DNA from 2 places in the Pelorhabdus rhamnosifermentans genome. Region 1 is predicted to be linked to the other one. Evidence: riboswitches for the same ligand, from Rfam matches in the RefSeq annotation. Region 1 holds a riboswitch; the other holds the start of a gene.

Region 1 (6,202 bases):
TGTAGCTAAATTGGGTGAACGGTCAAAAGAAATCGGGCAAATTGTCGACACAATCTCCGGTATTGCTGGTCAGACAAACCTACTGGCGCTTAACGCCGCAATTGAGGCTGCCAGAGCTGGAGAACAAGGCAAAGGGTTTGCTGTTGTCGCTGAAGAGGTCCGTAAGCTTGCGGAACAATCACAGGACGCAGCAAAGCATATAGCTGCACTAATCAGCGAGATTCAAGGGGATACAGATAAAGCTGTTGTTGCCATGAGCGAAGGTACTCGTGAGGTTAAAGTAGGAACAGAGGTTGTTACTACGGCTGGTCATGCGTTTGGGGAAATTGCGACACTGGTAACGCAAGTATCCGAACAAGTGAAGGAAATTTCCGCTGCTATTCAGCAGATGGCTAGTGGCAGTCAGCAGATTGTAGCATCGGTGAAGGAAATTGACGGTCACAGTAAAGCAGCCGTTGGAAAAACACAAACTGTGTCGGCGGCAACAGAGGAACAATCGGCATCTATGGAGGAAATCGCCTCATCCAGTCAGAGTCTTGCCAAGTTGGCTGAGGATCTCCAGGAAGCTGTTAGCCATTTTCGAGTTTAGTTAAAGTTTGGGACAAATAAGAAAGCACCTGTTAGCCTATGCATGTAAATAGGTGGCAGGTGCCTTTTTCATATAGTAACCCGCATATTCAGCGACTACATATGGATAGGAAGTCGGAAACAAAATGGTTCCGGAAGACCTGTTGATGAGAATTATTTTGTTCGGATCTAAATGTGTATATAAAACACACAGATGTTCCTTTTAGATTGACATTTATAAGAATAAATGATAAAATATATAAATGCATTGATAATTTGATATCAAATCTCGGATGAAGATAATGGGAGAGAGATTTTATAATCCGCCGAAGATGTTATGCTTTCAGGCAAAAGGACCATTATTGGACGAAACTCTGGAGAGACTCAATGGAGAGCACCGAAGGAGCAAGCTGATTATTTTTAATCAGTGACTCTCTCAGGTAAAAGGACAGAGCTAGTTAGCTGCTTTTTTTGAGGCCAGATTTATAATTTGGTCTCTTTTTGTATTTTTTTGAGGCGAAAGGTGGTTTATGTATGGCGGAAAATCAAAATTTATCGAGAGGACTAAAAAATCGTCATGTTCAATTACTTGCGATTGGCGGTGCAATTGGTACAGGATTATTTTTAGGTTCTGGCAGGTCTATTCACTTGGCAGGTCCATCTATTTTATTTGCATATATGATAACAGGGGCGATTTGTTTTTTTGTTATGCGTGCTCTCGGGGAATTATTGCTTTCTAATTTGAAATATCATTCTTTTGTCGACTTTGTACGTGACTATCTAGGCAATGGAGTAGCATTTATTACTGGATGGACCTACTGGTTTTGTTGGATTTCACTTGCCATGGCGGACGTAACTGCCGCCGGACTTTATATACAATACTGGCTCCCCAATATAGCTCAGTGGGTTCCGAGTCTTATGATTCTTGTAATTTTACTGATTATGAATCTTACTGCAGTAAAGGTATTTGGTGAAATGGAATTCTGGTTTGCTTTGATTAAAGTTGTTGCAATTTTAGCACTGATTATAATTGGTACATATATGATTATTAAAGGATTTTCTACCGATGCCGGTGCATCCAGTTTTGCCAACCTTTGGAGTAATGGCGGCTGGTTTCCCAATGGGATAAGCGGTTTCATTCTTTCCTTCCAAATGGTCGTATTTGCTTTTACCGGAATCGAATTAGTTGGCTTAACAGCCGGTGAAACGAAAAATCCGGAACAGGTTATCCCAAAGGCGATCAACAATATTCCAATTCGGATTATTCTTTTCTATATCGGAGCACTTCTTATTATTATGAGCATATATCCGTGGACTTCAATTAGTCCGGCTAAAAGCCCATTTGTACAGGTATTTGCTGCAGTGGGAATTGCAGCAGCAGCAACGATTGTAAATTTTGTTGTACTGACATCCGCTGCATCTGCTTGCAACAGCGGTATTTTCAGTACAAGCCGTATGGTTTATTCGCTTGCTAAAGAAAATAATGCACCTGAGTCAATGAAAAAGTTAACATCCAGTCAAGTACCTTTTAATGCTACCGTGTTCTCGGCAATTGTCGTCTTGATTGCGGTTATCCTGCAATATATTATGCCGGAAGGGGTATTTGTTCTCATTACGAGTATTTCAACATTCTGCTTTATCTTCATTTGGGCAATTATCACGATCTGCCATTTAAAATATCGCAAAATAAATCCTGAACTTGCTGCCAGGAACAAATTTAAAATGCCGCTGTACCCAATCATTAACTATATTATTTTGGCATTTTTTGCGTTTGTTTTAGTTACTTTGGCCCTTAATAAGGAAACTCGTGTAGCCTTATTTGTAACACCGATATGGTTTATCATGCTTGGGGTGATTTACAAGATATTTAAATCAAAAATGAAGGATGAAGAAGATACCGCAAGCAGCATAGTATAAACCAACAATTTTTTCAAAGATATAGGAAACGGCTATTTGTCTAGTAAGGGACAAATACCCCTTTTTGAATTTGCCCTGAATGGGTGGTAATCCAGGCGTACAACTGATTGCTAGGGAAATAAAGTTAATAGAGAAGCTGGTGATAATTTATGAATAGGAGCATAAGTGAAGCATTAGCACTTATTGAAGTATTCCGGCAATTAACCCCCGATTCTATTGCGGCTTTGTCGTCCTGTGGAACGATGTGTTATCTATCCAAAGGAGAACATTTATTTTTTGATAAAGAGCAAGTGGAGATGCTTTATATTGTTGGAAACGGCCTTGTTTCACTCTATAAAGTCAATTCTCAAGGAGAGAAAAAAGTCATTTTTATTTTAGATAAAGGACAGCTTATTAATGAGGTGATTTTGCAAGGCCACTCTGCTTCAATCAACTGTGAAGCATTTGATGACGCACAAATCCTCTGTTTTGATAGATCAGACTTTCTGCGTGTCATGGAAAATGATTTTGCACTTACTAAATTTGTTTTAGATTCGCTTTCCATAAAAGTAAGACGACTGTATCGGCAACTAAAAAATACCTCTAATTCGGTGCGGGGAGATAAGCGCATTGCTGCTAAGCTGTGGAAGCTATCCAACGACTATGGAATTCCTTGTGAAGCTGAAACTAAAATTAACTTGAATTTAAGTATTACCTATCTGGCAGATATGTTGGGATCTAAACGCGAGACCGTTTCACGACAGTTAAAAGATTTGGTCAGACGAGGATTAATTCGAGTACAGGATGGCCAATTTATTATAACGGATCGTGATAAATTATCAAAATATTTTAAACTGCCGTGATTTCTATTACGGCAGTTTTTTTTTGCTTATTCTATAATGTACTTATTTTATAATGCAATTGTTAAATTTTGCACAAGGTTGTAGCCAGCCTTTTTATTGCTATAGATATGGAGGTGATATTGAGAAGAAATTTTTTCTGCATCAGAAAAAAGATCCCAATGATAAATGGCTGGTACGAAAACTGGATTACGACAGGCGGGGTCTCTGCCAGTATGTTGGAAAAGGCTAAGGAGAATATTGATAAAACGCCTTATGGATCGATGATAGAATTAGTACAGGGAAATGCACTGAAACTGCCTTTTGCTAGCAATACATTTAACGCTGTAACAATCGGATTTGGTTTGCGGAATATGTCGAATTATCAGCAGGTAATTTCCGAAATGGCACGTGTAACGAAACCAGGCGGTCGGGTTGTCTCACTTGATTTGGCAAGTGCTGTTATCTCCGCGAACGGTCAGCTTTATACCAGGTGGCATACATGACTGGCAGAACCAGCAGCGTCAATACGGTAGCGACAAATAAGCCGGCCCCAATGGCGACAGCCATTGGTCCCCAAAATATGTTGGAAACTAAGGGGATCATCGCTAAAATAGCAGCTGCGGCCGTCAACAAAATGGGGCGTAAGCGAGTTAGCGTAGCGTTGATGATGGAATCCCACAAGTTTTCACCGGCAGCGAGATGTTGGTCAATTTGATCCATTAAAATAACTGAGTTGCGCATAATAATCCCGGATAGGGCTAATATACCGAGCTGCACCACAAAACCCATAGGTTTACCCGTTGCAAAGAGGCCGATGGCAACGCCAATGATCCCCAGCGGTGCCGTTAATAATGTTAATAACATTTTGGGGATATTTTGCAGTTGAAGCATCAAGAGAATCATAATGGTGATAATCATGGCTGGTACCGGGGCTAAGAGTAATTGTGTTCCTTTAATACTATCTTCCGTTGCACCGTCATATTGGATTTCATAACCGGGGGGCAGGCTGGCACGCAGCTCATGAAGGTTTTCATATACCTGGCGGGTAACATCATCTCCGGTTACGCCTGGCTTTATTTCTGCCCGTACTGTGATTGTTGGTTTTAAATCGCGGCGGTAAATGAGTCCCTCTTCCGCGTCAAAGCTTATTTTGGCAATTTGGTCCAGTGGTACATACTTACCATTACCGATAGGAATAGCAAGGTCCTTGATGCGGGCGGGGTCATTCCTGGATTCTGCATCAAAACGGAACATCAAGGGAACAGTTTTGTCGGTTTCCCGAAATTCGGTAATACTTGTTCCTGATAGCTGGGCTTGGAGTGTCGATGCTAAAGCTTCAGAAGTAATGCCCAGGTTACGAGCTTTGTCTTGATCCATAGATAAATGCATAATTTTACTTTTCTCATTCCAGTTCATGTTGACATTTTTGGTGCTGGGATGAGCGGCCATGACAGTTTGGACTTGCTTCGCGATTTCACGAACTTTATCATGATCATAACCTTCTATGCGGAGCATAACCGGATAGTCGGCAGATGTTCCGGTACTGATTACTTTCGTGTGAACCTGTACGCTGGGAAACTCTTCGCTTAACAATTTGCTGACCTTCCTATGCAATTGGTTACGGGCGTCCGTATTCTTAGCAACAATCACAAACTCGGCAAAATTGGTTTTATTAAAAGTAGGATCGAAAGTGAGGACAAAACGAGGCGCTCCTTCCCCTACATGGTATGTATAGTAGTCAATCAGAGCATCATCGTTCAATTTTTGCGCAACCTGGCTGGCGACTGCTTCCGTATTTTTCAGGGAAGCTCCTTCCTGCAGTTTTAATTGTACGATAAGTTCAGGCCGGGTAGATGCCGGAAAGAATTCTTCTTTTATCAATCCCAATAAGCCAATGGACGCGATAAATAACACTAAAGTAGTAGTCAGCACCATCTTACGGTGGGCCAGGCACCCGATGAGTATTTGTTTAAATAAACGGTAAAGTTTTGTATCATAAACGGGATGCTCCTTCTTGTCTTCAACTGTTGACGCGGCGGGGTTGATCAGGTGGTATCCACAGAGTGGAGTTACTGTAGCGGCGACAATCCAGGAAGTGAGCAAAGCAATAGTGATAACGGAAAAAATGCTGGCGCAAAATTCGGAAGCGCTGCCTTGTGCAAATCCGACGGGAATAAAGCCGGCGCAGGTAATCAGTGTTCCCGTTAACATGGGAAAAGCAGTGACTTTATAAGCATAAGAAGCAGCACTCAGCCGTTCCCAGCCTTGTTCCAATTTTACCGCCATCATTTCGATGACAATCATAGCATCATCGACAAGCAGTCCCAGCGCGATGATGAGGGCTCCCAGTGATATGCGTTGCAGTTCAATATTCATCAAATACATGATCGTAAACACGACAGCCAGGACAAGGGGGATGCAGAGTGCGACGACAAGACCCGAACGCAGGCCAAGACTGGCAAAACTAACAATAAAAATAATGATAATGGCTTCGGCAAGCGATTTGACAAATTCGCCAATGGAGTCTTCGACGATTTTAGGTTGATTCACGGTCTGATGAATTTCAAGGCCCGCCGGGAGTTCCGTTTTAATTTTTGTTATGGTTTTTTCTAGATTGTTTCCCAGAGTGAGAATGTTTTCCCCAGGCTCCATGGCTACGGTAATGCCTATTGCAGGTTGACCATTATAGAAAAATTTAGGATCGGTTGGTTCGGCATAAGAGCGGGTGATTTTGGCGATATCTCCCAAGCGGAAGGTACGTCCGTTGGACGTAATAGGGATAGTTCGGATGTCCTTTAGTTGTTCAAACATACCCGTTATGCGTAAATACACATTATCTGTTTCTGTTTCAAGCATTCCGGCAGCAGCCATAGCATTTTGTGCCTGAATGGTGCTAG
Region 2 (6,202 bases), on a different contig from region 1:
TCTGCTTATGTAGGTAACGCACTGCCATAGTGGCGGCTGAGTAATGCAAAGAATCACTGACCCAAGTATTATTGGTTCCATCACCTAATGCATTTTGAATGGCTGCCGCACCTTCTATTCCACCACCCTTACGGGATAAATCCGTTGCTACTCTTTCATCAGCTCCGTGAATAAATTCTGCAGTTCCTTCTGCGAACCAAGTAGGCAGAGATTCAAAATTCATCGTTCGCCCCATAATCGCATGAACCATTTCGTGGGTTATAACGCGATCGTCGTAATTTGGAGCTTCTCCGCCGTTAGGCAACGTGGAAGGAAGGGCAGTTGGCACAACAACATGTAAAGATTCATTGTACGCTTTTCCATCAGAACCGAATTCAAAGTTGGTAGAAGCAAGATAGGCCTCCGGATTATTCTCCAAAACGACACTTAAATCTGATCCATCTCCTGTTAGTCCATAGCGTTGAGAAATTACATCTTCCGCTTCTTCTAACCAATCATCTTTTAAGCAGTTAATAATATTCTGATCATCCTGAGCCAATGACAATGCAAAAGATGGATTGCTATTCACAGTTTCCCTTTGCGGCGAAGATCTACCCTCTTGAATGGCGGTTGATTGTTGTGTGGAAATTTGATGCTGCTTTATTATGTTTTCAGGTATCTCGAGTGTAACAGCATCAACAGAATTCAATTTTTCTTTTAAATCAAAATCTTGTCCAGTATTTGAATCTTGTTTATTTTGATTTAATAAAGAATCTGAAGATCCATCTTTGTTTCTAATTGATGTTTCCATCCGCGTACTTGTTTTGGAAAATTTTTGAATTAACACAGCCATAGAATCAGACCCCTTTCACTTATATAATTCTTATAACGAAACAATACATTTGAATTGCATTCGAAATACATTTAAATGTAATTTAAACTACATTTAAATTACATTTTTTTTAGAAAGGCTTGATTAGATTGTGTTATAAAATAAGCATTTTAGAAAAGAGGCTAGAACTCTCTTCTAAAACGCATGTCACTTGTTGAATCATACGCATTAAAAGTACTGCTCTTTTTTACGAATCCATGCATCAGCCCCTGAGCAAGCGGCAAATATCAGCTAACTCCAGAAAAAATTCCACCTAAAAAATATTTCGAACCGTCAGCTTTTTGTGACAAAATACGCCAAGCCCCCGCTTCCATTCTCATAGAGCGGGGGCTTGCGCCATTCCTTAAAGTGATTTTTAGTCTGTCCAGTGGATGTGGTAATTCAAACATTTAGAATTCTTATGTGATATTTCCGGAAAAAATTTGGGCATGATAGTAAGTACAATAATAATACTGCTTAGAATTATAGTGAACGTAGGATAGTTATGATATAGTGCGAAAGTAATAAACATACCAATAAAGATTAATATCCACTTTACGCTGCCAAGAAACTTATAAATCATGGAGAAAATGATTCCTACTATAACTAAACCGAAAAAGATGCCTGTTGCATAGTCGAGTAATTCTATGATGCTCATCTCCCTAATTCGTATTTAATAATTACATCGAATTAAGTTATTTGTAATGCATTTGTAAAGCATTTGAAATATCATTAACTCCAACTTTCGCAGTAAGAAATAAACAAGCCTTGATATAACTGGGCAAGGCAGCCAACATTGGCCTTATCATATAATGAAAGAAACAGACCTCTCAGACTGCAAGAGACTGTTTTAGGTGTGAAAGTTGAGTTCATAAGTAGTTAATATATACTGGATTAGTGTAAAATCTCATGCTAATTACAATTAGATTCATGCTGCTGATTGAAAATATAAAGCTAGCCTAAGTTTGCTCTGAATTAGTATAGGATCCATTAATAGAAAAAAAAGATTAGAGTCTATAGGTAACGAAAGTCCAGCAATGCAATAGCGAAAAGAAAACATAATATAATCAATGGTTTGCACCTCCTGAATTAATACCATTTTATACTAAGTTTGTGACAAAATTATGTCAAAAGGTAATAATAGACGTCACATTTTTGTTATAAATATAAGTTAAAATGGAAAGAAATTGATTCATTTTCTTTTATTCAAGGTGCTGCCGCATTAGCGATATAATTCTTTTACATAAAATAGGCTATCCTTCTCTCTAAAAAAGAAGGATAGCCTATTTTTATCGATGTAACACAAATTGCTTTTTACATTATGGCTTAACTGTTTCCTTAAACATCTGTTTTCCGTCTTTCATTTCAATAATCACGACGTTTTTAACAGCATCATGTGTATCATTAAGCGTCGTGGGCCCTGTCACAGCTGGATAATCTTTCGTAGCAGCAAGTGCTTCGCGAATTTTACTAGGTTCTGTGCTATTCGCCCGCTGAATGGCATCAATCAGAACATTAGCAGCATCATAGCCAAGCACAGCCAAAGCATCTGGTGCCTGTCCATATTCTTTCTTATAAGCTTCAACAAAATCCTGCGAAGCAGTACTCGTGTCATCTACAGAATAGTGATTCGTAAAATAAGTATTATTCAAAGCCGCAGCCGTTCCAACTTCAACGAGTTTCGGTGAATCCCAGCCATCACCACCAATAATAGGTACAGTAATACCAAGCTCACGAGCCTGCTTTACAATCTTACCGACTTCTTCATAATAACCAGGGACATAAATCACTTCTGGATTTAAGGCTTTTACCTTCGTTAAAATGGTCTTAAAGTCCTGATCTTTCTGTAAATAAGCTTCTTCACCTAATACAGTGCCGCCGCCCTTCGCAAAAGCCTCTTTAAAGAAGCTAGCCAAACCTTTACTGTAATCACTACTGTTGTCAACTAACATCACAGCTTGTTTCAATTTCAACGTATTCAATACAAAATTAGCACCGACTGTTCCCTGGAAGGGGTCAATAAAACAAACACGGAAGGTATAATCTCTTACTTTATTCGTTTTTTCATCAAGCGTTACTTTGGGATTTGTAGCACCCACAGCAATAAAAGGAACTTTCGTTGCTTCAGCTACACTGGCAGCTGCAATGGCATCAGAACTAGAAAATACGCCTGTCACTGCCACAACCTTATCCTGACTGACTAATTTCGTCATGGCATTGGCCGATTCAGAAGGCTCGCTTTTATTATCAGCAACAACTCCCTGAATTTGTTTACCAAGCACACCGCCTTTGGCATTGGCCTCTTTAATGGCCATTTTCGCCCCATTGGCAGCGGATGTACCCATAGTAGCATTGCCACCTGTCATTTCATTCAAAATCCCGATTTTAACATCCTTTGATGATGAACCTCCGCACCCCGCCAATATTCCAGTCATAAATAAAGCAACGAGTCCGACTGCTACAACTTTAAAGCCTCGATTACGCATAAAATTTTTCTCTCCTTTTCTTTTCCTTAAAGCTCACTGTCTACACCTGTACTCTGCAACCCGAATTTTCATGCGCATCAAAACAAAAGAGTCAAATCATAAGATGATTTGACTCTGGACAAACAACAATAAATACCCTTAGGCATTTCATTGCTACACTTCCAAAGATAGCGAGTATTCTTTGGATTGGTTTTGTCTCTGTCCTTTTGCCTGAGAGCTTTGTCAGCAATCTACGATTACTGTATTTCACCTTCGGCGTCCTAAATCAGGATCTCTCCAGAGTCTCGTCCATTTACGGTTCTACTTCACAATCAAAGTACCTGAGAGTTTTACTCCTTCGGTGGGCCCTAAGCCACTCTTCCGCAAATATCATCCGAAAACACATATGTAGTTGTAAAAAGTACATATAAAACAGATTTTATTATAGAACAATTTCATCAATTATTCAACAGAAATAGCTAAAGTTTTTATTATTCTTTTCCTAAAGCTAAAATACTCCTTGCGAGTACTTCTACTCCCTTTGTAAGGATAGATTCATCAAAATCGAAAGAACCATTATGATGTCCAGCAGCTAAATCAGATCCAAGCAAAGCATAAACAGACTGCCCGCCCTGTTGCTGCACGCGATTCATAAAAAAAGTAAAATCATCACTGCCACCCATATTTGCTTGAGTGACAACCTGGCTAAACAATCCCGATGATTCAGCCACTGACTTTAATACAGTGGCCAGTTCCTCGTTGCCATGACCGCCTAAGGCGGCACCCATCTTGGTTATTTGTGCCTCCACGCCATACATGGCAGCAGAACTTTGAATAATACGAGTAGCCTCTTGCTGCATATATTCGTTAAGTGCTGAATTTTCACCCCGTGTTTCTAGTTTTAACAGAGCATCTTGCGGAATAACATTGCGCCCAGTCCCAGCCTGTAAAATGCCGACATTTACCCGTGTCATCCCTGCACCATGCCGCGAAATACCATGTAAATGAAGAGAAGCTGTTGCAGCTGCAAGCAAGGCATTGCGTCCTTCCTGCGGCGCAAAACCAGCATGAGCGGGCTTACCATGAAAACAGGCATCAAGCTTCGTCGTAGCTAAAAATCCCCCTGCACTACACACAAACTGCCCGGTCTGATTTGCAGCCGTACCAAGATGCAAACCAATAGCGTAGTCCACATCGTCAACAATACCAGATTCCACCATGGCCCGAGCTCCGCGAACGCCTTCCTCGGCTGGCTGGAACACAAGTTTCACCGTACCAGAAAGTTCATGACGCAGCAACATAAGCAGCTTAGCCAGCCCCAGGCCAATCGTCGTATGCCCATCATGACCGCAAGCATGCATGGCTCCATCATGTACCGATCGAAACCCCTCGCGGCAAGGCCGATGAGTTATGGCTTCATCCTCAACAACATCGTTGGCATCCATATCAAAGCGTAAAGCAACCGTTGGACCGGTTTTTCCCGTGTTTAAAATACCCACGACACCCGTTTTCCCACCTGCCATTTGATCCAGATAAAAGGCACTGGCTCCCTGTTCTTCAGCTTGCTTTCTACACTTTAACAACACAGAAGCATCAGGAACCCCCATCATGGCCTCTTCCTTTATAACGGCATCACCTAACTTCACCTCATAACCTAGGGCAGTCAATCTTTCCGCAACAATCGAGGCCGTACGAAATTCTGTCCAGCCCGGCTCTGGATATTTATGAAAATCACGGCGAAGTTTAATCAGTTCTTCTGCCATATCCGTTACATTTTGATGAATATCTTGTGTCAAAATCATTCAGCTCCTCATGGATATCTCCCATTCTTCTTTACTTATTCTATCACAGTTGCCACTTTTTTTTCCATTACATAACTTTTTTGGTTACAAAGCATACTAACAAAAATAAATAAGGAGGTTTTTATATGACATCCTGGATCGTCGGTGCGATCATTGGCATTATTGCCGGATGGCTAGCAGGAACTATCTCACACAATCATGGATTTGGCATTTGGGGCGACTTGATTGTCGGCCTAGTAGGATCATTTGTTGGAAATTTTCTGTTGGGCATGCTAGGCTTTGCAGTCTACGGCATTATAGGTTCCATTATTGCTTCAACACTTGGTGCCTTAGCCTTTCTGTGGCTCATCCGTCTCTTCCATCCGCAAGTACCAGCCTATAAAAAAAACTGAAAACTGGATAGTGCCCTCTTTTCTTGTTAAAGAAAAGAGGGCACTATTTTTTTATGATTGCGTCACCTGTGGACCGCTTAAAAGCTTACTTGATTGAACATTTTTTTCAACAGCCCGCTCCTTTACATCTTGTGGAATCACGACATCGGGTGCACTGTTATACTGTGAAAAAGTAACATCCATGATGAATTTCATATTTTGAAACATTTCTGTTATAGCCTGCTTTTGCTTTTCTGTCGTCTTCATTTTATCAGCCATATGAGTACCAAATTGAGCCATAAAGTCAGATAAATCCATATGGCTCGCGGAAATGTTACCCGTGCTCTTATCAATGGTTATGGAGTAGGATAGATCCTGAATATCTGCTAAAAAATCATCTGATACAACAAGCTTATTCATTCCCATAAGCGCCATTTTTTGTTTCAGCGTATTTTTTAAAACTTCGCCACTTGCAACAACACGAATTACCGTTGAATTATCGTCATCACTCTCAATTTCAGCGCTCTTAATCGCTTTTATATAACTCCCATAATCACGAAGGGAATCAACACTTTCTTTAGGAAAACTCTGCTTAATCCAAGAATTATCAACATTAGAATAAATGATGATCTGATTACCGGATTCTTCTATGTATTGCACAAGATTTTTATCTAATGTTTTAGAATCCGTATAAACACGAATGTTCATATCCCC

What was found. Region 1 has a riboswitch for glycine ahead of Ga0466249_RS21325 (amino acid permease). Riboswitches for the same ligand answer to the same signal wherever they lie in the genome.
Positions count from the first base shown of each region.
Region 2: another riboswitch for glycine. It lies ahead of Ga0466249_RS18010 (ABC transporter substrate-binding protein); the one in region 1 lies ahead of Ga0466249_RS21325 (amino acid permease).

Region 1 is NZ_JAHGVE010000026.1:10,120-16,321, forward strand. Features, by position in the region: gene Ga0466249_RS21320 (methyl-accepting chemotaxis protein) at 1-589, shown strand, start outside; glycine riboswitch at 861-936, shown strand; glycine riboswitch at 937-1,029, shown strand; gene Ga0466249_RS21325 (amino acid permease) at 1,102-2,484, shown strand; gene Ga0466249_RS21330 (Crp/Fnr family transcriptional regulator) at 2,634-3,326, shown strand; gene Ga0466249_RS21335 (class I SAM-dependent methyltransferase) at 3,446-3,808, shown strand; gene Ga0466249_RS21340 (efflux RND transporter permease subunit) at 3,765-6,202, opposite strand, start outside.
Region 2 is NZ_JAHGVE010000017.1:88,582-94,783, reverse strand. Features, by position in the region: gene Ga0466249_RS18015 (flagellinolysin) at 1-832, opposite strand, end outside; gene Ga0466249_RS18010 (ABC transporter substrate-binding protein) at 2,170-3,336, opposite strand; glycine riboswitch at 3,525-3,626, opposite strand; glycine riboswitch at 3,635-3,709, opposite strand; gene Ga0466249_RS18005 (amidohydrolase) at 3,807-5,117, opposite strand; gene Ga0466249_RS18000 (GlsB/YeaQ/YmgE family stress response membrane protein) at 5,243-5,509, shown strand; gene Ga0466249_RS17995 (DUF6612 family protein) at 5,561-6,202, opposite strand, start outside.